DNA from 2 places in the Paraburkholderia sp. RL17-383-BIF-A genome. Region 2 is predicted to be linked to the other one. Evidence: riboswitches for the same ligand, from Rfam matches in the RefSeq annotation. Region 2 holds a riboswitch; the other holds the start of a gene.
What was found. A riboswitch is a leader RNA that binds a small molecule or an ion and turns the genes downstream of it on or off. The one in region 2 is predicted to bind thiamine pyrophosphate.
Positions count from the first base shown of each region.

Region 1: another riboswitch for thiamine pyrophosphate. It lies ahead of thiC (phosphomethylpyrimidine synthase ThiC); the one in region 2 lies ahead of P0D71_RS19530 (FAD-dependent oxidoreductase).

Region 1 is NZ_JARESR010000002.1:89,906-96,317, reverse strand. Features, by position in the region: gene P0D71_RS02660 (oxidoreductase) at 104-2,146, shown strand; gene P0D71_RS02655 (EamA family transporter) at 2,214-3,143, opposite strand; gene P0D71_RS02650 (GreA/GreB family elongation factor) at 4,090-4,500, shown strand; TPP riboswitch at 4,651-4,769, shown strand; gene thiC (phosphomethylpyrimidine synthase ThiC) at 4,864-6,412, shown strand, end outside.
Region 2 is NZ_JARESR010000016.1:78,608-85,019, reverse strand. Features, by position in the region: gene thiE (thiamine phosphate synthase) at 1-251, opposite strand, end outside; gene P0D71_RS19540 (thiazole synthase) at 248-1,063, opposite strand; gene thiS (sulfur carrier protein ThiS) at 1,110-1,307, opposite strand; gene P0D71_RS19530 (FAD-dependent oxidoreductase) at 1,389-2,519, opposite strand; TPP riboswitch at 2,737-2,861, opposite strand; gene P0D71_RS19525 (ABC transporter ATP-binding protein/permease) at 3,260-5,011, shown strand; gene P0D71_RS19520 (SDR family NAD(P)-dependent oxidoreductase) at 5,008-5,817, shown strand; gene P0D71_RS19515 (hypothetical protein) at 6,019-6,412, shown strand, end outside.

The sequences.
Region 1 (6,412 bases), on a different contig from region 2:
CTTACGGAGCAACGACTTGCGAGGATTAGAATTTTTCCTCGGCGGGTTGGCACGCAACGCGGTGTATTGTTCGTGCGCGTCCAATAATTACACGGTCACCCGCATGTCTTACCAACACTTACTCGCCGAACTCGATCTGGGCTTCACTCGTTTGCGCAACCGCGTGGTGATGGGTTCGATGCACACGGGCATGGAAGACCGCTTCTGGAATTACCCGAAGCTGGCCGCGTATTTCCGCGAGCGCGCGAAAGGCGGCGTCGGTTTGATCGTCACGGGCGGGATCTCGCCGAATCGCGAAGGTTGGCTATTGCCGTTCGGCGGCACGTTGAATTCCGTATTCGATCTGCGCAATCACCGGAAATTGACCGAGGCCGTGCATGCCGAAGGCGGCAAGATCGCGCTGCAGATCCTGCACGCGGGCCGCTATGGCTATCAACCGTTCGTCGTCTCCGCATCGGCGATCAAGTCGCCGATCTCGAAGTTCAAGCCGCGAGCGCTGACTATCGCCGGCATTGCGAAGACCGTGCGCGACTACGCGCGCTGCGCACGCCTCGCTCAACGCGCGGGCTACGACGGTGTGGAGATCATGGGCAGTGAAGGCTACCTGCTCAACCAGTTCCTGTGCCCGCGCACCAACCAGCGCACCGACGCGTACGGCGGCAGCATCGAAAACCGCATGCGACTCGCGCGCGAGATCGTCGAGGCGGTGCGCGCGGTATGCGGCGAACGCTTTATCGTCGTGTACCGGATCTCGCTGATCGATCTGGTGGAGGGCGGCAACACGTGGGACGAAACCGTTCAGGTCGCGCAGGCGCTCGAAGCCGCCGGCGTCACCATGTTCAACACCGGCATCGGCTGGCACGAGGCGCGTGTGCCGACCATCGTGACCTCGGTGCCACGCGCCGCCTTCGCCGCGCTGAGCGCGCGATTGAAGGCCGCCGTCAAGGTGCCGGTGATCGTATCCAACCGCATCAATACGCCCGAGGTCGCCGAAGAACTGCTCGCGCAGGGAGCGGGCGATCTGGTTTCCATGGCGCGGCCGCTATTGGCCGATCCCGAGTTCGTGGTGAAGACCGCCGAGGGTCGCGCGCACGAAATCAACACCTGTATCGCCTGCAATCAGGCCTGCCTCGATCACACGTTCAAGAACCAGCGCGCCACGTGCCTCGTCAATCCGCGCGCGGGACGCGAAACCGAACTGATCTACCGGCCCGTCGCCGGGGCGCAGGCCGCGCGCTCGGTGGCCGTGGTCGGCGCGGGTCCGGCGGGATTGTCGGCGGCGACCGTCGCCGCGGCGCGCGGGCATCACGTGACGCTGTTCGATGCGAGCGCAACGATCGGCGGCCAGTTCAATCTGGCGATGCGCGTGCCCGGCAAGGAGGAGTTCAGCGAAACGATCCGCTATTTTCAGAGCCAGTTGCAACGCCACCGCGTCGACGTGCGGCTCGACACGCGCGTCGACCCCGCCCTGCTGGCCTTGGGTGCTTACGACGACGTGATCGTCGCCACCGGCATCGTGCCGCGCCGGCCGGCGATTGCCGGCATCGACGCGGCGAACGTGCTGTCGTATGTGGACGTGCTGCGTGGTGCGCCGGTCGGCCAGCGTGTCGCGGTGATCGGTGCGGGCGGCATTGGCTTCGACGTCAGCGAGTTTTTGCTGCATCGCGCGGGCGACCCTCTGCCAATGCCGCGCGACGCATGGCTCGACGAATGGGGCGTCGATCTGGCCGTGCGGGAACGCGGCGGGCTGAAACCGCCCGCTCCGGCGCGGCCGCCGCGGCAAATCTGGCTGTTGCAGCGTAAGGCCGGCAAGCTCGGCATGGGGCTTGGCAAGACTTCCGGCTGGGTGCATCGCGCGACGCTGGCGAGGAACGGCGTGACAATGCTCGGCGGCGTCTCGTATCTGGAAATCGCGGCGCGCGGGCTGAAGATCGCGCATGAAGGCGTCGAGGAATGGCTCGACGTGGATACGATCGTGGTGTGCGCGGGGCAGGAATCGCTGCGCGATCTGCACCCGCAGGCAGCGGGTGAAGCGAATCAGGCCGGCGGCCCGCGTTATCACGTGATCGGCGGGGCGAAAGTCGCCACTGAACTGGACGCGAAACGCGCGATTCGCGAAGGCGCGGAAGTGGCCGCGGCGCTCTAATAGCGGGCCGCCGCCCCGGCACAATGAGACTCACAAGGGGCAACCCCAACGCAAGCCCGCTCCAGGCTCAGGCGAGCCCCTTCTTCCGGTAGTCGAACCAGAACGACAGTCCCACGCTCGCCAGAATCACGACCGTCGCGATCACCGTGGAGCGGGTGACCGGCTCGCCGAGCAGCAGCGCACCCAGCGCCACGGCCACCACCGGGTTCACGTACATGCAACTGCTGGCGATGATCGGGCTGGTATGCCGGATCAGAAAACCATATGCGACGTAGGCGGCCATCGTGCCGATCAGCATCAGGTAGATGAACGCCAGCACCGGCATAACATGCACCTCGAGCATCCGCTCGCCGGAGACCCACGCGACCAGCGTGGACATCGCGCCGCCCAGACCGATTTGCAGCGACGTCGAGAGAAACAGGTCCGAGGGCAGTTTCAGACGCCCGGCCAGATGCGCGCCGCCCGCCCAGAAAAGCGCACCGCACAGAATCGCCAGGCTGCCGCCCGCAGAGCCCGGCGCACTATCGCCATGGCTGAGAATCGCGATGCCGACCAGACCGAGGCCGACAGCGAACCACTCGCCCCGGCCAATCTTGCGCCCCGCCACGGCCGCGATCACCGTCGCGAACAGCGGCACGGTGGCGACCATCACCGCCGCGGTGCCGGTGCCGACGGTGCGCATCCCGTAGGCGAGCATGCCGCTCGACAAACCGACCAGCATGGTGCCCACCAGCCCGGCATTACGGATTTCGGCGGCGCTCGGCCAGACCGGATTGCGGCGCGCCGCAAAAATAAAGAGGCCTACACCGGCGAACAGATTGCGCAGCCCCGAGAGAAGCAATGGAGGAAACGAACCCAGCGCGACGTGCACGGCAAGATAGGTCGAGCCCCACACGACATAGACGACGGCGAGCGCGAGCGCGAGCTGGCCATTGCGGGACTGCGGCAAACGGAGCGAAAAACCACGCGGAAAACGGCTTGGGAGTTGCAGCGACATGCGTTCAACCCGCCCATGCCGCTCGAGGTGCGGCGCCCCCGCTGGAGACCCTGAGGCGGGATGGCGGACACCGCATCGGCGATACGGTCTGACGGGCGAGGCTGGCGGACATGTTGGTGGAGCGGAAGGACGATAGATGGCCAATGAGCCACAACGCCGCGGCGGCCGAAGAAATCGGGCCACGGCGAACACGCGCCAAATAGTGGGCGCGCACGGCATTATGCAGTAAGCGCCCACCGCGTCGCTTGAAAGAATCGTAACTTTTTGGCGTACTTGCAACAAAAACGCCGCGGACGTTCCCCCCCGTATTTGCCACGTCGACGCCACAGAACGCGTTGAATGCACAAGGCATAGCGATCTGTGTTTCGGCATGAGCCGCCGTGCGTTGCTGCGGATCACTGAGTGGTCGAGCCTCACGCCGCCTGGTTGAGTGGACGCTCAAGCAAGGTCGGCGATGATTCGGCCTCCGTAACTTTCGGACAGGCGACGGACTGGCTTGAATACGGCCCGCGCGCTTTGCCAACGGCTGTCGGCCGATAGCGCATGGTGAACGACAGTCCTTGGCGGCGAGTCGAGAGACACGCCCCGGCCTTGTGCTACAGTCGATAGAGATTAGCCCCGTGCTAACATTCAGCTTTCGATCGCACCGCGTGCAACTGTATCGTGGCGCCCGCTTCCCCCTCTTTCGCTACCCACCGGCCACCTCGATGCGCTTTCCGACTTCCCGTGCCCACTTCCGCTTGCGCCCTCGCCGCGCAACCGGCTGCGCGCGCGCGGAATTCATGCCGCGTCGCGCCGGCGGGCCGTCCCGAACGCTCCCGCTCCACGCCGCCCGGCGCCCGATTTAACGCTGCTCGCTCCATTGCCTGAGCCGCGTTGTCGGGCTCCGGGCCGATCTCATCCGCACGCTGTTCCCCTACATGCAGATCGAATTGGAGTACCCATCGTGAAAAAGACGAAAACCTGTTACCTCACCGAACTCGACGTCACCCGTCTCGAGAAGCACGCAGCCGCGCCCGGCGCCGACGCGCGTTTGCAAGACATGCTCGACGACGTCCTGGAGCGCGCCGTGATCGTCGACTCGCACGAGATTCCGGCCAATATCGTCACGATGAATTCGCAAGCCACGCTGGTCGACGAAACCAGCGGCGAGCACATGACCTGGACCGTGGTCTATCCGCCGAACGCGGACTTCGCGCATGGCCGCCTGAACGTGTTCTCCCCCGCCGGCCTCGCCTTGCTCGGCGCCAAACGCGGCGAGCGCATCCGCTTCACGCCGCCGAGCGGCACGGAGAAAGTGCTGAAGCTCGAAAAGATCCTCTTTCAACCCGAAGCCGCCGACAATTTCACGCTGTAAGCACAGCGCAACGGCGTAGCAACGCGTGTTGCGCCGCTTCATGACAGCCCCCTGAATACGGCAATGCCGCGTGGCTTGCCGCTGCGATATCCGCCATCCGATGTTCGAAGACGGGTTGCCAAGCAGCGGGCGGCCGGTGTATCGTGTGCGCTGCTAACGCGGGGGTCCTGCGCTGCACGGAGGTTGGAGGTCCGTGCAGCGCGGGTGAGAAATACCCTTTGAACCTGATCTGGATAATGCCAGCGCAGGGAAGCGTGCGGAATTCGCACTCCAGCTCCATGGCCTCATCTCTCGCGATTTCCGACAACTTCCGTCTCGTCTCCTGCTTAGCCGCCCCACATAGCTTTGCTCAGGAGATACTGCATGAACGCCAACCCGAAGTTCCTTTCCGCCGACGCTCACGTCGATGAAGCCGCCGTCGCGCCGCTGCCAAATTCCCGCAAGGTCTACGTGACCGGCTCGCGTGCCGATATCCGCGTGCCGATGCGCGAAATCTCGCAGGCCGACACGCCCGACAGTTTCGGCGGCGAAAAGAATCCGCCGGTCTATGTCTACGACACGTCGGGCCCGTACTCGGACCCGGAAGCCAAAATCGATATCCGCGCCGGTCTGCCGGCACTGCGTCAGGCGTGGATCGAAGAGCGCGGCGACACCGAAGCGCTGACGGGCCTGTCGAGCGACTTCAGCCGCGAGCGCGCCGCCGACACGGCGACCGCCGAGTTGCGCTTCCAGGGCCTGCACCGCACGCCGCGCCGCGCGATCGCCGGCAAGAACGTCTCGCAAATGCACTACGCGAAAAAAGGCATCATCACGCCGGAAATGGAGTACATCGCGATTCGTGAGAACCAGCGCCGCGCCGAGTATCTGGAAAGCCTCAAGACGAGTGGCCCGAACGGCGAAAAGCTCGCCGCGATGATGGGCCGCCAGCATCCGGGTCAGGCATTCGGTGCGAGCGCGTTCGGTCCGAACGGCCTCACCGAAATCACGCCGGAATTCGTGCGCGAAGAAGTGGCGCGCGGCCGCGCGATCATCCCGAACAACATCAATCACCCGGAAAGCGAGCCGATGATCATCGGCCGCAACTTCCTCGTGAAGGTGAATGCCAACATCGGCAACTCGGCGGTGACGTCCTCGATCGGCGAGGAAGTCGACAAGATGACGTGGGCGATCCGCTGGGGCGGCGACACGGTGATGGATCTGTCCACCGGCAAGCACATTCACGAAACGCGCGAGTGGATCATCCGCAATTCGCCGGTGCCGATCGGCACGGTGCCGATCTACCAGGCGCTGGAAAAGGTCAACGGCAAGGCCGAAGACCTGACGTGGGAAATCTTCCGCGACACGCTCATCGAGCAGGCTGAGCAGGGCGTCGACTACTTCACGATTCACGCGGGCGTGCGTCTGCAATACGTGCCGCTCACGGCCAAGCGCATGACCGGCATCGTCTCGCGCGGCGGCTCGATCATGGCCAAGTGGTGTCTCGCTCACCACAAGGAAAGCTTCCTGTACGAGCATTTCGAAGACATCTGCGAAATCATGAAGGCGTATGACGTGGCCTTCTCGCTCGGCGACGGCCTGCGTCCCGGCTCGATCTACGATGCCAACGACGAAGCGCAGCTCGGCGAATTGAAGACGCTCGGCGAACTCACGCAGATCGCGTGGAAGCACGACGTGCAGACCATGATCGAAGGCCCCGGCCATGTGCCGATGCAACTCATCAAGGAGAACATGGACCTGCAACTGGAATGGTGCGACGAAGCGCCGTTCTACACGCTCGGACCGCTGACCACGGACATCGCGCCGGGTTACGACCACATCACCTCGGGCATTGGCGCTGCGATGATCGGCTGGTTCGGCACGGCCATGCTCTGCTACGTGACGCCGAAGGAACACCTCGGCTTGCCGAACAAGG
Region 2 (6,412 bases):
TCGGCGGCTTCGATCACGCCGGCGCCGTGCACCAGCCAGCGCGCCATCTGTTCGCCGTGCTGCTGCGCGTCGGCAATCAAAATCAGGTCGCCGCCGTTCAGTTCCTCCGGCGCGGTCAGACAGATGCGCCACTGCGCATGCGTCGGCGGCCAGTCGCCCAGCCGGGCGCGGATGCGCTCGGCGGCTTCGGTGAGTTCGTCGGCGGGCGGCCAGAAGAGGTCGCGATCCTTCAATGTCAAACTCTGCGTCATGCGGCGCTCCCGTCTTGATGCCAGAACGGCATGCCGACCACCGGCGTGCTCGCGTGCGCGCTTTCGCGCGCGGCCATCGGCCCCGCCAGAAAAGCCTGGCGGCCCGCTTCGACGCCGAGCGCGAAGGCGCGCGCCATTGCGTCGGGGTGCGTGGCCTGTGAGACGGCGGTGTTCAGCAGCACGCCGTCGAAGCCCCATTCCATGACCTGCGCCGCATGCGACGGCACGCCGAGTCCGGCGTCGACGATCAGCGGCACGTCCGGCAGCCGCTCGCGCAACACGCGCAGGCCGTACGGATTGATCACGCCCTTGCCGGTGCCGATCGGCGCGCCCCACGGCATCAGCGCTTCACAACCGGCGTCCAGCAGACGGCGGCCGATCACGAGATCTTCCGTGCAGTACGGCAGCACCTTGAAGCCGTCCTTGACCAGTTGCGCGGCCGCTTCGATCAGGCCGACCGGGTCGGGCTGCAACGTGTAGTCGTCGCCGATCAGTTCGAGCTTGATCCACTCGGTTTCGAAGATTTCGCGCGCCATATGCGCGGTCGTCACCGCCTCGCCGACGGTCAGGCAACCGGCCGTGTTCGGCAGCAGCGGTACGCCGTGGCGCTTGAGGAGGTCGAAGAAGCCCGCTTCCGCGCCGCCTTCGTTCATTTGCCGGCGCAGCGCGACGGTCACCATGCCGGGGAGCGCCGCGTCGATGGAATCGGACAGCGATTGCAGCGACGGATAGCGCGAGGTGCCGAGCAGCACACGGCTCGCGAAGGTCTGGCCGTAGAGCGTGAGCGCGTCGGCAGTTTGGGAGGAGGTCATTTGCATAATCCTTGGTTTCCTGCAATCGGGCATCCCGGCGAGGCGCTCAGCCGCCGGCCACGGGTTGCACGACATCGAGCTTGTCGCCCGCCTGCAGCGCGCGCGCCGCATGCTGGGTGCGCGCCACGAAATCGCCGTTCAGCGCGACCGCGAACGGCGGACGTGCGCCGTACGCGGCGAGCGCGTCGGCGACAGTCGCGCCTTCGGGTAGCGACAACGGCTTCTGATTGATATGAATGTCCATGGTGTTCGAATACGGTTCAATCGATGGCGAAAGCGGCATGGTATGCGGCGCTCGTTTGGGTGTGGACCACTTGCGCAACGCTCATGCCGGCTCCCGCGCGGCGTCCAGTTGAAAGAGCTCGCTCCAGCGCGCATCGCGCTGCCAGTCGGCGAAAGCATCGGCGTCGCCGATGCGGCCGTCGAGCAGCGCCGCGGCGAAGCGCACGGCTTCGTCGGCGACTTCGGGCACGATCATGTAGCCGTGCCGGTACAGGCCGTTCACGCGCAGCGTCTGCGCGCCATCCCACAGCAAGGCCGGACGGTGGTCCGGCAAAGTTGGGCGGCACTGCGAATTCAGTTCGAGGATGCGTGCCTCGCCGAAGCCGGGATGCACGGAAAACGCCGCGCTCAGCAGTTCGAGCGCCGAGCGCACGCTGACCGGCGACATGTCCTCGCCTTCCACTTCGGTGGCGCCGATCACGTAGAGATCGTCCTGCTTCGGCGCGATATAGAGCGGATAGCGCGGATGCAGCAGCCGCACCGGCCGCGTCAGCTTGATACCGGGCGCATGCACGCGCGCGACTTCGCCGCGAATGCCCCGCAGCGTGGGCAGCACGGGCTTCGCGCCGAGGCCGCGGCAGTCGATCGTGACGCGGGCGGGCGGCAGCGCGTGATCGTCGACCGCCGTATTCCAGTGCGTTTCGACGCCACGTTGCGCGAGGCCCGCGGCCAGCGCGCTCAGCACCTGACGGTTATCCAGCTGGCCTTCATGTGGCAACAGCCAGCCCTGATTGAAACGGCCCGCCAACGCGGGCTCGGCGGCGCCGAGTTGCGCGCCCGACAGCGTGACGAAACCGCCGTCCAGCAATTCAGCCGGCGCATTGGAGCGCACGCGGCGCTCGAACAGCGGTGCTTCGGTGCGGTCGGCGTGATGCCAGACGACCAGCGTGCCATTGCGCTGAAAGAACACCGGCTCGGGCAACTCGGCAAGCACTTGCGGCCATGTATCGAGCGAACTCGCGCCAAGGCGCGTGATGAGCAGCTCGGCACTCGCGGCTTCCGCGAGCGGCGCAAGCATGGCCGCGGCGACCCACGCGGCGGCTTGCGAACCGGCGGCATCGCCTCGCTCATACAGCGCCACGCGATGCCCCTCACCGGCGAGACGCCACGCGACCAGCCGCCCGCACAGGCCACCGCCGAGAACGGCGAAATCGGGTTGCGCAGAACGCGTCATCGTGCGCACTCCCATTCAGGATGGCAAGCAAAGGCAAAGCGGCACGGCGCACCAGCGGCGTGCCGAAGAGCAAAACACATATCTGAAGAATAGGCGGTCATCGAGTCCTTTCCGTACGGCCAACAAAACGCACGTACCCAGGACGAAACCGGCGGGTGAGGCCGGCCGGGCAATGCGCGTTCCAATGACTAACGCCGCCCGGCGGGGAATGGAAGACTGGCTGCTTCCGGAAACTTCCCGCGCCGGTATTACCCGGATCGGGTGCAAAGGGTCTCTCTCAGCCTCGCCGCCGCAGCATGAAAACCATGCCGCCTGTGGCGCGAAGCACCCCTGTTTCGTCGAAGTCCATTAGACCATAAAAGACGCGCCCCCCGCAAACCAGCGCCCCGCCGCGCCGCACGCGGTTTGATCCGGCACCATCTTTCGCTTAATCAATACGGCCTGGGGCGGTGCTCTGGCACAATGCCAGCACAGATGCCGCACGAACGCGGCGCGGCCGGCGCACCAGACGGCCACGCCGCGTTCGCGCGGTATCGGGGCGAGGCCTCGCGGCGCAACTTAATTTTCGCTTAAGGGCTTCGCGCCAGAATCGGACGCTCACCCGCGCGTGCGTTCGTCGAGCACGACGCCCGGGCCTGTACCGCAAACCCGCCGCAGGGCAGCCCGCAGACGGACCTGCCCCGATGGGTCAGCCCCACATGGGTCAGCCCCTAATGGGCCAGCACTACTTCAGGATGCTCATGACACCGAATACCACTGCCAGCCCCGCGCTGCCGCCCGACGAAAAAGTCTCCGCCTGGAGCCTGATCAAACCCTACTGGGTTTCCGAAGAACGAAAAACGGCATGGGGCCTGCTCATCGCGATCATCGTGATGAATCTGCTCGTGGTGTGGATCAACGTGCGCCTGAATCGCTGGAGCGCCGACTTCTACAACGCGCTGCAAACCAAGAACGTGCATGACTTCCCGCACCTGCTGATGGTGTTCTCGGGGCTCGCGTTCGGCTTCATCATCCTCGCGGTGTACGGCCGTTACCTGCGCCAGATGCTCGGCTTTCGCTGGCGCCAGTGGCTGACCACGCGCTACCTGAACGAGTGGTTGAATGACAGCGCGTTCTACCGGATCGAGCGCGACCGCCTCGCCGACAACCCCGACCAGCGGATCAGCGACGACCTGCAATCGTTCGCCACCAGCACCCTTTCACTCACGCTCGACCTGCTCTCCACGGTCGTCACGCTGGTGTCGTTCATCACGATCCTGTGGTCGCTTGCCGGCGCGCTGACCATTTCGCTCGGCGGCATGCCGATCGAGATCCCCGGCTATATGGTGTGGGCGGCGGCACTCTACGCCGTGGTCGGTTCGCTGATCATCCAGAAGGTCGGCCATCCGCTCGTGCCGATCAACTACCAGGCGCAGAAAGTCGAGGCGGATTTCCGTTTCGGCCTGATCCGTCTGCGTGAAAACGCCGAGCAGATCGCCTTCTACAACGGTATGGAAACCGAGAAGAAGAACGCACACTCGCTGTTCGGCCGCATCCGCGACAACTGGTGGCAGGTGATGAAGTACACCAAGCGCCTCACGTTCGTGCTGAGCTTCTACGGCCAGATCGCGATCATCTTTCCGCTGGTGGTCGCCGCGCCCCGCTACTTCGCCGGCGCCTTCACGTTCGGTGTGCTGATGCAGATTTCCAGCGCATTCGGCACCGTCAGCGACTCGTTCTCGTGGTTCATCAACAGTTACGGCACCTTGGTCGAATGGCGCGCCACCGTGAACCGGTTGCGTGAATTCAAGCGCGTCGTGCACGCACCGCGGCTGAAGGAATCGGTCTCGCCGGCAACCGCGCACGGCGGCATCAATCTGCATTTCGTCGACGAAGACCAGCTCTCCACCGAGGGCCTCAAACTCGCCCTGCCTAACGGCAACCCGCTGTCGCGCATTCGCGATGTGGCGATCCGGCCGGGCTCGCGCTGGCTGGTGCGCGGCCCGTCGGGTTCGGGCAAGAGCACGCTGATGCGCGCCCTCGCCGGCCTGTGGCCGTTCGGCGACGGCTCGATCGACGCACCGGTCAACGCGCGCATCATGTTCATCCCGCAGGTCAGCTACATGCCGATCGGCACCCTCAAGGCGGCGCTCGCCTACCCATCCTCCGTGGACACCTACACCGACGACGAATGCCGCGAAGCGCTCGTCGTCTGCCATCTGTCGGAATACGCGGACCGTCTGCAGGAATCGGGGCACTGGACCCGCATTCTCTCGCCGGGCGAGCAACAGCGCCTCGCCGCCGCGCGCGTGTTGCTGCACAAGCCGGACTATCTGTTCCTCGACGAAGCGACCAGCGCGCTCGACGCGGACAACGAGGCGCGCCTGTATCGCCTGTTCACGGAACGGCTGCCGAAGGCGGCGATTGTCAGTGTCGCGCATCGCGAGTCGCTCGCTGCGTTCCACGACGAGACGCTCGACGTCGAGCGCTCGGACGAAGCGATCGCCGCATGAGCGACATAAGCGCCATCGCCGACCTGAACGACGCGGGCAGCGCCGGATTCGAGCGTGTCGCGCTGATCACCGGCGCCGGCTCCGGCATTGGCGCCGCACTGGCCCGACGCATCGCCGCGCCGCGCTCGGCCCTGATGCTGCACGCACGCGGCGCCGATCACGAAGCGCGCCAACGACTCGCGCAAGTCGCCGCCGATTGCAGCGCGAACGGCGCACGCTGCGCGACGGTGTTCGGCGATCTAGCCGAACGCGGCGCCGCGGAACACGTGATCCATCAAACGCTGGCGAACTTCGGCGCGCTCGATCAACTGGTCGCCAACGCCGGACACGCGCAGCGCCAAACGCTGAATGCGCTCGATGCCGACGCGTTGAGCGCAGCCTTCGCGGCCATGCCGGCCGCGTTCGCGGCACTCGTCAAACGTGCGACACCCGCACTGGAGACGTCGAAGCGCGGCCGCGTGGTCGCGCTCAGCTCGTTCGTCGCGCATCGCTACCGCGCGGACGCGCCGTTTGCCGCAACGGCCGCCGCGAAAGCGGCGCTCGAATCGCTGGCGAAAACCGCGGCTGCGGAACTCGCGCCGCACGGCGTGACAGTCAATTGCGTGGCACCCGGCTTTACCCGTAAAGATCGCGGACCGAGTGCCGATAATGCATCGGTGTGGACTCGCGCCGCCGAAGCGACGCCGCTCGGCCATGTCGCCGAGCCCACGGATATCGCCGCGCTGATCGCATTCCTGCTCTCCGACGAAGCGCGCCACATCACCGGCCAGGTAATCCACGTCGACGGCGGCCTGACTCTCGGCTGAGCGACGCACCGCACGCCACGCCGCGCAAAGCAACGCAACGCAACGCGGCGCAACATTCCGAAACACGCGAGAAGAGTTCGAAAGCATTTGCGAAGCGGGCAAGCTGTTCCGCGCTTTGAAAATGCCCTCCGGCGGCGACGATAGTCGTGCGGGCCGTACCACGTCCTGCCCCACGTCATTCACCGCTACTGGATTCCCGACATGTCATTCGATCGCCGCTCCCATCCTTTGACCCCGCGTCTCGCGCTTGCTCTTGGCGCGCTGCTCGTCACGAGCGCCGCTTATGCGGCACAAGCGAACCAGGCTAACCCGGCTAACGAGCCCGCCGACGTTTGCCCCGCGCTCAAGCACATCGTCGACGCCGCTGATTTCCGGCAGTTGCAGACCCAAGCCGCCGCACAACTGCCGGGCACAGAAAGCGCCGACGACTGCCGCGCCAACTCGCATGCCTACGACTGCCACTGGCGCGCGCACTGGCAAGCGGACGGCGTCGTCTCCGATCCGCTGGAAGAATTCGGCGCCGACATCGCTGCCTGCTTCCCGAACGTCGTGCACGACATCAATACGCCAACGCGCCAGCATTTCATCGTGACCA